2 regions of the Tibeticola sp. genome follow, and region 1 is predicted to be linked to the other one. Evidence: predicted binding sites of a transcription regulator. Region 1 holds the regulator's gene; the other holds the start of a gene.
What was found. Region 1 encodes NrdR, which represses ribonucleotide reductase genes. Its sites were predicted from a motif close to CACNANATNTNGTG; they were not measured.
Positions count from the first base shown of each region.

Region 2: a site for NrdR is predicted at 2,793-2,806, ahead of JHC36_RS07310 (ribonucleoside-diphosphate reductase subunit alpha). Genes of this name have one in related genera too.

Region 1 is NZ_JAEMQB010000141.1:280-7,334, forward strand. It holds gene JHC36_RS09045 (pilus assembly PilX family protein) at 274-825, opposite strand; gene JHC36_RS09050 (prepilin-type N-terminal cleavage/methylation domain-containing protein) at 831-1,931, opposite strand; gene pilV (type IV pilus modification protein PilV) at 1,928-2,413, opposite strand; gene JHC36_RS09060 (GspH/FimT family pseudopilin) at 2,431-3,063, opposite strand; gene nrdR (transcriptional regulator NrdR) at 3,156-3,605, opposite strand; gene glyA (serine hydroxymethyltransferase) at 3,669-4,916, opposite strand; gene JHC36_RS09075 (lytic transglycosylase domain-containing protein) at 5,140-5,967, opposite strand; gene JHC36_RS09080 (3'-5' exonuclease) at 6,379-7,055, shown strand, end outside.
Region 2 is NZ_JAEMQB010000114.1:14,090-21,144, reverse strand. It holds gene JHC36_RS07310 (ribonucleoside-diphosphate reductase subunit alpha) at 1-2,635, opposite strand, end outside; gene ampD (1,6-anhydro-N-acetylmuramyl-L-alanine amidase AmpD) at 2,883-3,449, opposite strand; gene JHC36_RS07300 (sigma-54-dependent transcriptional regulator) at 3,436-4,935, opposite strand; gene JHC36_RS07295 (ATP-binding protein) at 4,944-6,644, opposite strand; gene JHC36_RS07290 (PP0621 family protein) at 6,678-6,926, opposite strand; gene JHC36_RS07285 (cytochrome C assembly family protein) at 6,923-7,055, opposite strand, start outside.

The DNA of each region.
Region 1 (7,055 bases):
ACTGCTGTGAGTACCTTGGTTGTCTTGAGTAGCTTCATCATTGGTTGCTATTACCCTGTTGTGTATATTGACTGCAGCATCGCTTGCGCGCGCCCGAGACGAGCATGACCATGGGTTTGGCGCTTTGCGGTACGGACACCGGCGTGTTGGGGATAGTCACGGCCTGACTGGCGAGCCAGGCGCGCAGGCGACGATGAGCAGGCCATTGCGGATGAGGGCTGGGCAAGGGAGCGGTTTCATCGGGAACTCCTGCTTCAGCATGGGTGAGGGTGTTCAGGGATTGGTGGCGTAGACGGACTGCAGCATGACTTGCGAGCGGCCCGCTCCGCCCACGCGCGCGGTGACGCGGTAGCGCAGGCAGTTGCAGGGCTGGGATGAGCAATCGGGACTCGCACTGCACGGAAAGGTGTCGCCGAGGTATTCGACGAAGTACGTCGGCGTCACGGTGAGCGAGCCCGAGACCACGGCGGTGGTCGTTGCCCAGTCGGTAAAGCTGGTGTCCAGCCAGCGTGGGGTGTCGGTGGCCGCGGGTGCGGCGCAGACATGCACGGTGGTGGGGGCGGATGTGAAGTCGCTGCAGCCGGATGTGGGTTGGGGCTTGAGCGTTTCGATGGCGGCTTCGGCTTGGCGCAGCGCAGCCTCAGCGCCCTGGAGGGCGAGCGCGCGGTCGTAGACGTAGCCCGAGAGGCGCTCCTCATTGGCAATGCCTCGAACCACGAGCAGACCGAATAAGGTCATGACCACCAGCAGAATCAGGCTGATGATGAGCACCACACCACGCTGGCGGGCGCGTGACGCAGGAGTGCGGCTTGAGCGAGCGGGCATGGCGGTCAAAGCTCCCGGTTCCGGATCGAAGCGACGACGACGAAGGTACGCGTCAAGGGGTTTCCATCAGCGCCAACGGCGTCTGGGCTTTGCAGGGTCAGTGTGATGCGCGCCGCCACGACTTCCGCGGTGCTTGAGGTCCAAGTGGCCAGCGCGGGATCTGACGCAGGGATCCAATCGGTGGCGAGCACGTTTCCGGCGTCTCGGTTGCGGGTGAGGTAATCGATCTGCATGTCTTGCACGTCCGGGATCATCTCTTGAATGTCGGACTGCACTTCACCGGTGCTGGCCTTGACCGTAATGCCCGCCCGGTACAGAGAGCGCCCACCCCGGTTGTTGTGGCCCACATACCAAAAAGCGGGGTCCCAGACCGTGAGTAAGGACCCGGCGGCGAAGGTTTTCGCGCTGGTGGTCGTGCAGGCGTCGTTAGCGCTGCCCAGGTTCGTGCTGCAGTTCAAGGTGGCCGTGCCGTAATCGAACTCACCCAGGCTGACGCTTGCGGCGCCGATCTGTAGAAGCGCCGCGCTGCGCCCATCGCAGACCAGGGAGGGACGAGAGTAGTAGCGATCCCGAATGGCGGCGGTGATGGATGTGGCTGTCGTGAAACTCGTAGTGGCAGGATCGTGGCTGGCTAGTCGCTGGATATCGGCCTCGTTACTCGAGGGGCGCAGCACGAGGATGGCGTCGGTATTGCTGATGCGGTCGGCCACGTTCGTGCCGAACGCCTTGATCCCCGGCGTATCCTGGGTGTTGTCGTAGCCCTGGACGAAACCGCTGTAGGTGCTGGCCCACCAGGGAATCACGGGCGTGCCGCCCGACGCATCGCGGATGACATTGGCGGAAAGGGTGGATCCACAAGGCACTTGGCCGGTCTCTCGGATCTCTCGCGCCAGCATTTCCACCGCAAAACGCGCGTTTTCTTGGATCCGCGACAGGCCCTGGTTCGTGCGCATGGTCTGACCGCTGGTGAGGAAGATATTGATGAATCCACCCACCAACACAAGGCCGAGCACGAGGGCCACCATCAGTTCGACGATGGTGAAGCCCCTCTGCGGGCGTCGGCGGCCTCCGTTCAAGGTCAGCCATGCGGCGTGCGTTGGTTTCATACCCGTGAGCTCAAGACGACGGTTTGATTGGCGAGGCCCCCGGCTGGGCTGTCGTCCCATTCGATCGTGACCGTGCAGTTGTAATCGGCATCACATTGAATCTGTGCGCAGGTCGTCGTGTCGTTCGGGCGCCCCATCGTCTGCTTCACCAGCGTGAGCCACTGGGTCCGGGCATTGTTGGCGAGGCTGCCCGTGCCGAACGCTGTGGGGTCGCAGACATGGGAACTCCCGGTGTTGTAGTCGCCCCCGCGGGCGTGCTCCCGATCGACGCGCAAGACGTCAAGCATGTATTGGGCGTGGTAAGTGGCCTGTGTGCGCTGGCCTGCGCTGATGTTGCCTTTGATCGCTCTGGCTTGCAGGGCACCCATGCCCAAAAAACCAAAACTCAGGATGAGCACAGCGACCAAGATCTCAATCAGCGTGGCGCCGCGCTGATGCTTGGAGGCACGCTGACAACTGGTGGATCGAGTGAACTCGTGCATGGTTGTTCGTCTTTCACTCAACAGCCCGAAGAAGAGGGCGCCGGGCAACTGGCGGCAATCCCCGTGGGCGTTGTGAGTACCGCACGCCCGGATTTGGAAATGCACAGATCTCGCGCCCGATGGTCATCATCGAGCGCAGACGATGGACTGCAGATTCGGATGGTGCCGGTCAGAAACGCGCCGTTCATGGTTTTCGCCTGCCCATCAGCGGCGTATGAGAAATAGTTGCTCATGTCACCGTTGCCAAGGATGCTCACGCCCGTGAGCGCGCTGACCTTGTACGTAATGGTTTCGCCGGTGTCGACCGATGCTGAGCCCGTGGCACTGCGCACCGGGTCGACGAACGTAATCCAACCGACTTGCCAGCCGGAACTCGTGGTGTCGCATTGATTGCCATCACTGCTTTTGCAGACGGTCACCCGCTGCCCGATGCGGATCGCCTCGGTCCGCGCGCGCGACGCCGCAGCGAGCAATTCATTCGAGGCATTCGTCACGTTGGCAGCGGCGATCTGTCGCTGGAAACTGGGAACAGCCAGCGTCGCAAGAATGACCAGCAGGCTGACCGCGACCATCAATTCGATGAGGGTGAGGCCCGACTGTGCACGACACGGGGGCCGCTGCAAGGGGAGCTGAAAAGAAGAGCACCGCATGTGTCAAAGTGTAGACCGACCTTGCCACGCGGTTCCTGCCGCTCATCGCGCCTCTTCGACCGTTTGTCGGCCCGAGGCAAGCCCGGCGCCCCCTACCGCCTCACCTCGTCCACCAAGGCCCGGAAGTCGTCCACGTCTTCGAAGCTGCGGTAGACGCTGGCAAAACGGACGTAGGCGACTTTGTCGAGTTTTTTGAGTTCACGCATGACGAGCTCGCCCAGGCGGGCGGAGGGGGTTTCGCGGGCGCCAGAGGCGAGCAGTTTTTCCTCGATGCGCTCGATGGCGGCGTCGATCTGCTCGGTGCTGACCGGGCGCTTGCGCAGCGCCAGCGCGAATGACGCGCGCAGCTTGGCGCGGTCGTAGTCGGTGCGGCGGCCGTCTTTCTTGACGATGGCGGGAAAGCTCAGGTCCGGCCGCTCATACGTGGTGAAGCGCTTGCCGCAGGCCGCGCATTGGCGGCGGCGACGGATGAAGTCGCCGTCCTCCGAGACGCGGGTTTCGACCACTTGGGTGTCGGCGTGGCCGCAGTAGGGGCACTTCATGGCAGGAGGGTCGGGGTCAGACGCGGGGGCGCTGGCTGCGGCGGGCGCAGCCGGCGCCGGGCATCAAGCGCCGTAGACCGGGAAGCGCGCGGTGAGCGCTGCCACCTTGGCGCGCACGGCCTCGAGGTTGGCCGGATCCCGCGGGTTGTCGAGCACGTCGGCAATCAGGTGGGCGGTCTGGCGGGCTTCGTTTTCCTTGAGGCCGCGGGTGGTCATGGCCGGGGTGCCGATGCGCACGCCACTCGTGACCATGGGCTTTTCGGGGTCGTTGGGGATGGCGTTCTTGTTGATGGTCATGTGGGCGCTGCCCAGCAGGTTTTCAGCTTCCTTGCCGGTGATGCCCTTGGCGCGCAGGTCGACGAGCATGACGTGGCTTTCGGTGCGGCCGCTGACGATGCGCAGGCCGCGCTGCGTGAGGGTCTCGGCGATGACCTGGGCGTTTTTGACCACCTGCTGCTGGTAGGTTTTGAACTCGGGCTGCAGCGCTTCCTTGAAGGCCACGGCCTTGGCGGCGATGACGTGCATCAGTGGGCCGCCTTGCAGGCCGGGGAAGATGGCGCTGTTGATGGCTTTCTCGTGCTCGGCCTTCATGAGGATGATGCCGCCGCGCGGGCCGCGCAGGCTCTTGTGCGTGGTGGAGGTCACCACGTCGGCATGCGGCACGGGGTTGGGGTAGACACCCGCGGCGATCAGGCCGGCATAGTGCGCCATGTCGACCATGAAGATGGCGCCGACGTCCTTGGCCACTTTGGCAAAGCGCGCGAAGTCGATGCGCAGGCTGTAGGCGCTGGCGCCGGCGATGATGAGCTTGGGGCGGGTTTCGTGCGCCTTGCGCTCCATCGCGTCGTAGTCGATTTCTTCCTGGGCGTTGAGGCCGTAGGAGACGACGTTGAACCACTTGCCGCTCATGTTGAGCGCCATGCCGTGCGTGAGGTGGCCGCCTTCGGCCAGGCTCATGCCCATGATGGTGTCGCCGGGCTTGAGGAAGGCGAGGAACACCGCCTCGTTGGCGCTGGCCCCGCAGTGCGGCTGCACGTTGGCGGCTTCGGCGCCGAAGAGCTGCTTGACGCGGTCGATGGCGAGCTGTTCGGCGATGTCGACGTATTCACAGCCGCCGTAGTACCGCTTGCCGGGGTAGCCCTCGGCATATTTGTTGGTGAGCTGTGTGCCTTGTGCGGCCATGACGGCGGGCGAGGCGTAGTTCTCGCTCGCGATGAGCTCGATGTGGTCTTCTTGGCGGCGGTTTTCGGCCTCGATGGCGGCCCAGAGTTCGGGGTCGGTTTGTGCGATGAGCTGGCTGCGGTGGTACATGGATGGCAGTCCTTTGAGGAAATGGTCCTTGCGCGGCGACAAGGGCTGCCCAGGCGAACGGCAAAACACGCAAACCGTTCGGCCGCGCGGTGCGCTTCCCCGTGGTTGTCGGGGTTGCAGTCAGGCAGCCCCGGGGTCCACGTCGGCGCCAGATTCCCTCGAGGGGCAGGCGGCGCCTATCGCCAGTTGCGCACGGGGCGCAGTTTAGCTGAAAGCGTGGTGATTAACCGTCCAGGCCAGTGTGACTTGCGCCCAGGTCAGAGGCGCTCGCCGCAGGCGCGGCGCCCGGGCGGCTGTTCGTGGCGGCGATGGCTTGCGGCGGGGCGATGGGCACGACGCGGCCCTTGGCCACTTGTTGGAGACGGGCGTGCTCGCTGAGCACTTTCTCAGCGTAACCGCTGTCGTTGTCGTCGTTGCCGGCGCCCACGTAGAGTTTGAGGCCGCCTTGCACCGAGCCCGCACGGGCGATGCATTCCTGCAGCACCTTGACGCCTACGCGCAAATTCGTGACCGGGTCGAAGGCTGCAAGCGTGCCGCCGAAATTTTGATATTTGTCGGCGTGGACGCGCGTCATCACCTGCATGAGGCCCTGGGCGCCGACGGGGCTTTGGGCAAAGGGGTTGAAGCTCGATTCCACCGCCATGACGGCGAGGATCAGCGTCGGGTCGAGCTTGGCGCTGCGGCCCACCTCGTAGGCCGCGGCAACCAGGGCGCTGATCGGCTCGGGCGCGACGCGGTACTTGCGGCTCAGCCAGTAGGCGACGGCCGCCTGCTCGCGCGGCAGGTCCTTGGGGTCGGTGGCCGTGGCGCGCTCGATGGCCGACGGATCGGCGTCTTCGGGCTGCTGGGCCATGAGGCGCTCCTGCACCCATTGAATGAGCTGCGCTTCGCCGCTTTCGCGCAAATCGGGGCGGGCGATCAGGGCAATGGCGATGCAGGCCACGGCAACGCCGACGAGGGCGAAGCCATTGTGGGTGAGTTTGAAGATCATCTGCGTGAGGCTTTGGGCCAGGCGACGCAGGTCGGGGGTGGTGTTTACCAGCGCTGTCATTTCTTCACTCCTTTCTTCGCGGGGCGGGGCCGTGCGTCACGAGGACGGTCAGGCGTGACCCCGTTGGGATGGGTTGGCGGCGCATTCCGTCGCGCGTCGGGGCGACGGCTGGTCTCGGAAGCGCCGGGGCCGACGGGCGGCAGCGGCTAGGGTTGTCCCTAGGTGGGATGGGTTGGCGCAGATTCTAGGAGTCGACTTCATGCCTAGTCAATACTAAAGAATAAAGAGTTAAGAATCCAAAAGACATTAAAGAGCTCCGGCCAGCCTTGGTTTTGATCGTGCCCAGGGTCGTGACCCTGGGGTGGCTTGCCTGCCTGAGCGCCCACGCGCTCGCGCACCCGCGTACCCGTGCGTCGCCTCGGACGCTGGCATGATTGGATCTGTGATTGCATCCGCCTTGCTGTTCGTTCCATGGCTGTTTTTCCCCAAGGCCTGAGCGCCATCGACCGCCGCTGCGACAACGCCGGCGAGCGCGCGGTGCTGCACCAGCTCAAGCGCTGCCTCAGCGACGACTACCTCGTCTGGCACGACGTGCCCGTGGGGCCGCGCCAGCGCCAGCCCGACTTCGTGGTGTTCAGCCCGCGCCGAGGCCTGCTGATTCTGGAGGTCAAGCACTGGGCGCTCTCGAGCCTGCGCAGCGCCACGCGCGACCGGGTGGAGCTGGCCACCGCGCACGGCCTGCAGACCGTGGCGCATCCGCTGGTGCAGGCACGCACCTACGCGCTTGAACTCAACGACGTGCTGCAAGGCGACCCCGTGCTCGTGCACGACGAGGGGCCGTTTCGTGGCAAGTCGCGCGTGCCTTACGGCTGGGGCTGCGTGCTCTCGAAAATAGAGCGCCGCAAGATCGAGGGCAGCGACTTTGCCGAGGTCTTCCCCGAGCACAAGACCCTGCTGCGCGACGACCTCGCCGAGGATGTGGAACCCTACGATTTCGAGAAGCGCCTCTGGGGCATGTTCGTCCTGACGTTTCCGTTTGCGTTGTCACTGCCGCAGCGCGACCGCGTGCGCTGGCACCTCTTCCCCGAGGTGCGCGTGCAGGCGCAACAAGCGCTCGCGCTCGACGACGGCAGCCCTGCCCTCGCGCC
Region 2 (7,055 bases), on a different contig from region 1:
CGATCCATTTCTGACGCCGCGCTGCCGCGGCCACGAGCCAATAGGGTTCGATTTCGAAGGCGGTCGCATACAAGGCCTTGAGTTCCGCCGGAACGCGGTCGATCGGCTGCAGCGAACCGTCGAAATGCTTGAGGTCCATGACCATCACGTCGTCCCACAGGCCCAGGCGCTTGAGGTCGCGCACCAAGTGGCTGTTGACGACCGTGAATTCACCCGAGAGGTTCGACTTCACCGACAGGTTGCCAAACGAGGGCTCGATGGATGCGTCGACCCCGATGATGTTCGAAATGGTGGCCGTCGGAGCGATGGCGACGCAGTTGGAGTTGCGCATGCCATCCTGCGCGATCTTGCGACGCAGTGCGTCCCAGTCGAGGGTGGCGGAACGATCGACTTCGACGTAGCCGCCGCGGCTCTGCTCGAGCAGGTCCAGCGTATCGGGTGGCAGGATGCCCTGGTCCCAGAGCGAACCGCGATAGCTCGAGTACCGGCCGCGCTCGGCCGCGAGGTCGCTCGATGCCCAGTAGGCGTAATAGCAGACGGCTTCCATCGACCGGTCGGCAAACTCGACGGCGGCTTCGCTGGCGTAGGGAATCCGCAGTTCGTAGAGCGCGTCCTGAAAGCCCATGATGCCCAAGCCGACCGGGCGGTGGCGCAGGTTGGAGTCGCGCGCCTTCTTGACTGCGTAGTAATTGATGTCGATGACGTTGTCGAGCATGCGCATCGCGACCGCGATGGTTCGCTTGAGCCGTTCGTGGTCGAGTTCCTTGCCCAAGGGCCCGTCCTTGAGGTGGCGGGCGAGGTTGACCGAGCCGAGGTTGCAGACGGCGGTTTCGGTGTCACTGGTGTTGAGCGTGATTTCGGTGCACAGATTCGACGAATGCACCACCCCGACGTGCTGCTGGGGGCTGCGGACGTTGCAGGCATCCTTGAAGGTAATCCAAGGATGCCCGGTTTCGAACAGCATCGTCAGCATCTTGCGCCAGAGGTCGACCGCGGCAACGGTCTTCGTCGGACGGATTTCGCCGCGACGGGCCTTTTCTTCATAGGCGATATAGGCCTGTTCGAAGTCGCTGCCGTAACGGTCGTGCAGGTCGGGCACGTCGGAGGGGGAGAACAGGGTCCACTCGCCGCGCTCCATGACCCGTTTCATGAACAGGTCTGGAATCCAGTTGGCGGTGTTCATGTCGTGCGTCCGGCGCCGATCGTCTCCGGTGTTTTTGCGCAGTTCGAGGAATTCTTCGATGTCGAGGTGCCAGGTCTCGAGGTAACAACAGACGGCACCCTTGCGCTTGCCACCCTGATTGACGGCGACGGCCGTGTCGTTGACGACCTTCAGGAACGGGACGACACCTTGCGACTCCCCGTTGGTGCCCTTGATGTGGCTGCCCAAAGCGCGCACGCGTGTCCAGTCATTGCCCAGACCGCCGGCGAATTTGGAGAGCAGGGCGTTTTCCTTGATGGCTTCATAGATGCCTTCGAGGTCGTCGGGGACGGTGGTGAGGTAGCAGCTCGACAGTTGCGAGCGCAGCGTGCCGGAGTTGAACAAGGTGGGCGTGCTCGACATGAAGTCAAAAGACGACAGCACCTCATAGAACTCGACCGCCCGGGCTTCACGGTCGATCTCGTTGAGCGCCAGGCCCATCGCAACCCGCATGAAGAAGGCCTGCGGCAGTTCGATGCGCGTCTTGCGCACATGCAGGAAGTAGCGGTCGTAGAGCGTTTGCAGTCCGAGGTAATCGAACTGGAGGTCGCGCTCCGGCTTGAGCGCAGCCGCCAGGCGGTGCAGATCGAACTGCGCCAGCCGAGGATCGAGCAATTCATGCTCGATTCCCTTCTTGATGAACCTCGGGAAGTATTCGACGTAGCGCTCGCTCATCTCGTGCGGACGGACGTCCTCACCGAGAACCTCTTTCTGGATCGTGTGCAGCAGCAGGCGGGCGGTGGCGTAGGTGTAGTCGGGATCTTTCTCGATGAGTGTGCGCGCGGCCAGAATCGCCGCTTTGTAGACCTCGTCGAGCGGCACGCCGTCGTAGAGATTGCGCAGCGTCTCCGTCAGGATGGGCTCGGCCTGGACTTCAGCGCCCAGGCCTTCGCAGGCCGTGGCGATGAGCGCGCGCAGTCCTTCGAGATCGAGCGGCACGCGACGGCCGGCATCCACGACATGGATCGTGGGCGTGGCGCTGGCGGGCGACTCGGTGAGCCCCTGCCGGGCGCGCTCCTGGGCGCGACGCTCCCGGTACAGCACGTAGGCCCGGGCGACTTCATGGTGGCCGCCGCGCATCAGGCCCAGTTCAACCTGATCCTGCACGTCTTCGATGTGGAAGGTTCCGCCGTTCGGCCGCGAGCGAACGAGCGCCCGGACCACCCCTTGCGTGAGTTCCTCGACGACGCTGCGCACGCTGGCCGAGGCGGCCCCTTGGGTGCCGTGTACGGCCAAAAACGCTTTCATCAGCGCGATCGCGATCTTGTCCGGGGTGAAAGGAACGACCGCACCATTGCGGCGAATGATTTGGTAGTGCGACAGCGCCGCTGCGGCCGTGGGGACGCTGCCTTCGCGGGCCAGGCCCAGGGTATGTGCGCTGGGATCAGCCAGCGCGGGCTCCGGTGTACGCAAGGGGGGTGGGGTGATCTGCATGGGGCGGTTCTCCGAGGGGTCAGGGCGGAATCGGTTTCGAAAATCGGCGGGCACGGCAGTGCGCATCGCGGCCATCAGGCCAGCAACCGAACCGGGGGGCTGTCGGGCCCAGTTTGGGTCTGGGGCACTACCGGTAGTGGTTCGGGTGGCTACCTGCCACTAGATGTAGTGTACTGTGCTGCGAACCCGAGAAAGAACCAGGGGTTTTCCCGCAAGAGCCTCGTTCCCAGCGGCGGGGCGCGAAACCCTAGGGAAAATACCGATCCGGCCAGCCGAGGCTGTTTTGAAACCGGCGCCAGTCGAATTGGGGGCCGGGGTCCCACTTGCGCTCGGGCGCGATGTGCTGGTGGCCGGCGATGGCCTCGATCGGATAGCGCTCGGGCAGGGCGGCGCAAAGCGCGGTCAAGGTCTCGTACTGCGGGTCCTCGAAGGCGATGTCGGCCGTTCCTTCGAGTTCGATGCCGATGGACCAGTCATTGCAGTTCGAGGCCCCGAGCCAGCGGGATTGGCCGGCGTGCCAAGCGCGTTCGTCACAGTCGACGAACTGCCACAAAGCGCCATCCCGGGCGATGAAGAAATGGGCCGATACCTCCAAGCCGCGGATGGCCTGGAAGTCGGGGTGCGCATCCCAGGGCAGGGTGTTGGTGAACAGGCGCTGGACATCGCCGGTACCGAATTGCCCGGGCGGCAGACTGATGGCATGGATGACGACGAGGCGGACTTGGACGCCCAGCGGACGGGCATTGCGGTTGGGCGAAGGCAGCGCGCGCGCGTGCCGGTACCAGCCACCGCGCCAGAATTCAGCTGGGCTCATCGTCGGTCTCGGGGGTGGGGTCCCGATCGGGGCTGGCAAGTCCCAGGCGCGCCATACGGTACCGGATCTGGCGCAGGCTCAAGCCCAGACGGCGGGCGGCGGCGCTGCGGTTGAAATGACATTCCTCGAGGGCCCGAAGCAGGATGCGCCGCTCTTGTTCGTCGAGCCACGCCGTGAGGTCTTGCGGCAAGGCCGCGGCTGCGCTCGGGGCTTGCGCCAGCGGGACCTTGGGCGCGGTCGCGGCTGCGGCTGGGAGGTCGAGCTCGAGAACGCCGTCCACACCCGGATCCGCGAGCGCCACGGCCCGGTGCAGCAGATTTTCGAGCTCTCGCACGTTGCCGGGAAACGGGTGGCGCGCGAGCTGCTCGAGGCTGGCGGGGGAGAGCTTGGGCGGCGCCGGGAATCCGCTTTCCGCCGCAATCTTCGCGAGCAGGGCTGCACACAACAGCGGCAAATCCTCGAGCCGCTCCCGCAGCGGCGGGACGGAGATGTCGATCACGTTGAGCCGGTAGTAGAGGTCTTGCCGAAACTGGCCCAGGCGGACGGCGGTGGCGAGATCGCGGTGGGTCGCGCTGACGAGGCGGACGTCGACCGGCTCCTCCTGCGTCGCCCCCAGCGGGCGCACGCAGCGCTCTTGGATCACGCGCAGCAACTTGGACTGCATGAGCAGCGGCAGTTCGCCGATTTCGTCGAGAAACAAGGTGCCGCCGCGCGCGGCCTGAAAGTAGCCCTCCCGGTCCTGGCTGGCGCCGGTGTAGGCGCCTTTGCGCGCGCCGAAGAACTCGGCTTCGAGCAGGGCCTCAGGGATGGCGGCACAGTTGACGGCGACGAACGGACCGGGGCTTCGGTGGCTGCAGGCATGAATGGCCCGCGCGACCAGTTCTTTGCCCGTGCCCGATTCTCCGAGGATCAGGACCGGTGCCATGCTTTGGGCAGCCTTGCGGATGCGCTCACGCACGCTGACCATGGCTGCCGAACGGCCGATCAGCCGCGAGAGCGCCTGTGCGGCGCCGTCACCCGGGGCCGCTCGGGTCACCGCTGACGAGGGGATGGTCTGCGGGGCTTCCGTCGCGCTGTGGCTCGCGGGCCGGGGGCTGTTGCGGGCATCGGCATAGGCACTGGCAACGACGAGCCGCAACTGGCGCGGATCGACGGGCTTGGTGAGGTAATCGAAGGCGCCGGCCTTGAGAGCCTCGACGGCACTTTCGGCGGAGCCATAGGCTGTGACGACGATCCATCGCGTGTCGCGGCTGAGCGGAGCGTGTTCGCGGAGCAATTCGAGCCCAGTTCCGTCGGGCAGGCGCATGTCGGTCAAGACGACTGCGTAGCTCCGACGTTCCAGGGACTCGCGGGCTTGTGCCAGCGTCGCGGCAGTGTCGACCGCATAGCCTTCACGCAGCAGGGCCAGCTCGAACAGGGCGCGCAGGTCCGCCTCGTCGTCGACGACGAGGATGGGGCCGGTCGGAGCGGACGGATGCGTGTTCATGGCGGCAGTCAGAGGGCAGCAGGAATCGGAGCGAACAGGATACGAAAGCCGTTGCCCGGCTCGGCCGAAGTTCCCGCCGGGGACGGGCAGCGTTCATAGTCGATCTGAGCCCCATGACGCGCGCAGAGCTCGCGGCAGATGTAGAGCCCCAGACCGCTGGAGCGCCTGTCGGATGAGGAAAAAGGCTCGAACAGGCGGCGCTCGATCGCCGCGTCGAGCGGTGGGCCTGAGCTCCAGACCAGCAGCCAGGCGCGCGCGTCCGAACGGCGTCCCGAGGCTACCTGAATCCGCGAGCCGCGCGCCGCATAGCGCCGGGCGTTGTCGAGCAGGTTGGTCAAGACCCGGCGCAGGTGGGCTTCGGTGAAGGCCACCACCGAGGGATTCGGATCGAGCGTGCAGTCGACGAGCCGCCCCGTGCCTTGGGTGGATTGCCAATCACCGACGATGGTGCGGACCAGCGGCTCGAGCGGCACGGTGTCGCGCAGCGGCCCCGATCGGTGGTGCTCGACCCGCGCGACGTCGAGTACGTCGTCGACGGTCTGGGCGATCCGCTCGGCGTTTTGTCGGATCATCCGGGTCAACTGACGTGCCTGATCCGCGGTCAGAGTTTCTTCGAGGAGCGCGTTGGCCTGCACGATCGCGGCCAGGGGGTTGCGGATTTCGTGGGCGACCGAAGCGGACATGCGGCCCAGCACCGAGAGTTTTTCCTGACGCAGCCGAGCTTCCAGCGCGCGCAGGTCGTGCAGCAGCACCACGCAGAGGCGTTGCCCGCCACCGGCCCCCACGCTCGCCAGGCGCAGCTGAGCCTGCACCCGGGCGGGCTCGGCACCGAGGTCGGCCAGTTCCACTTCGGCTTCCGATCGTTCGCTCGTATCGGCAGCCATGAACATCCGCTCGACCTGAACCGCCAGGGGCAGCCAGGAGGCCCGGCTGGCGAGATTGAAGCGCCGGTGGGCCTGGGCGGCATGCTCGAAGTCGAGCAACTGGGCCGCGACCGGGTTGGCCGCCTGCACTTCGAGTTGGGGATCGACGACGAGCACGCCGTGGGCCAAGCGCTCGATGATGAAGCTGTTGACCTCGGTTTGCAGGGCGGCTTGCTCGGCGCTGCGGCGCGCGGCGGCCTCCTGCCGCGTTAGCCGTCGGGTGAGTTGTTGCGTGAACAAGGCCACGATGAACAGACCCGTTCCGGTCAGGCCGGCCTGCACCGGCCCGAGGAAGGCGCTTTCCCGGCCCAGCGGCTGCAGCAGGTTCCAGCCCGCCTCCGCCAGCAGCAACAGGCTCACGGCGGCGGCTGTGCCCAGCGCGAGTCGGCGTGAGCCCAGGATGCCCGCGGTCAGAACCGGCAGCGCGAACAGCGGCGTGAGGTCGAGGTGGCTGCGTTGCGTGAGGTGCAGAAACGCCAGCGCGAGCACATCGAACCCAATCAGCAAGGTTCCACGCGGATCGAGGCGACGGGCTTGGGCCCGGCCGCGCAGGCGCCAGACGAGTGCGGCGACGAAATAGAACGCCCCCGAGCCGAGCAGCAGCGCGCCGTTGCCCTGCCCCAGAGAGATCGCCATGGCCGCGAGCAGCAGCCAAACGGCGCCGACGAGGATGCGCGCGCTCATGAGCGCATTCCAGATCGAGGGCGACAGCGCGGCCGGGCTCGCAGGGTTCGGGGCTGTGGCGAGCGTGCTGCCAAACCAGGTGCTGGGGGCTTGGCTGTCCATCTTGGGTGCTCGGGCTTGGTCGGGCCCCGGGGCTCATGCGCCCTCGTGGGCTTGCCGGTGCTCGGTGCTGCAGTAAAGCCCGAGACGACCGGTGACGGCCTCGCTCTCGGGCAAATGCACGCCGCAGTGGGCGCACTGCACCATGCGCTGTGGCTGCTCGGTGCGCTGGCGTCCCGAGTTCACGGGCGTGGCTGTGCCCGGTGGCTTGCTTCGGCGGCTCAGGGAGGCGCGGATCAGCCCGATCAACGCGAGCAGGGCGAGCAAAAACAGCAAGGCCTTCATGGGCTGCGCCTCAGGATGACTTCCAGCACGAAGCGCGAGCCGGCATAGCCGAGCAGCAGGAACACGGCACCTGCGTAGATCATCTGGACCGCGCGACGCCCCCGCCAGCCCAGGCGCGCGCGGCCGGCG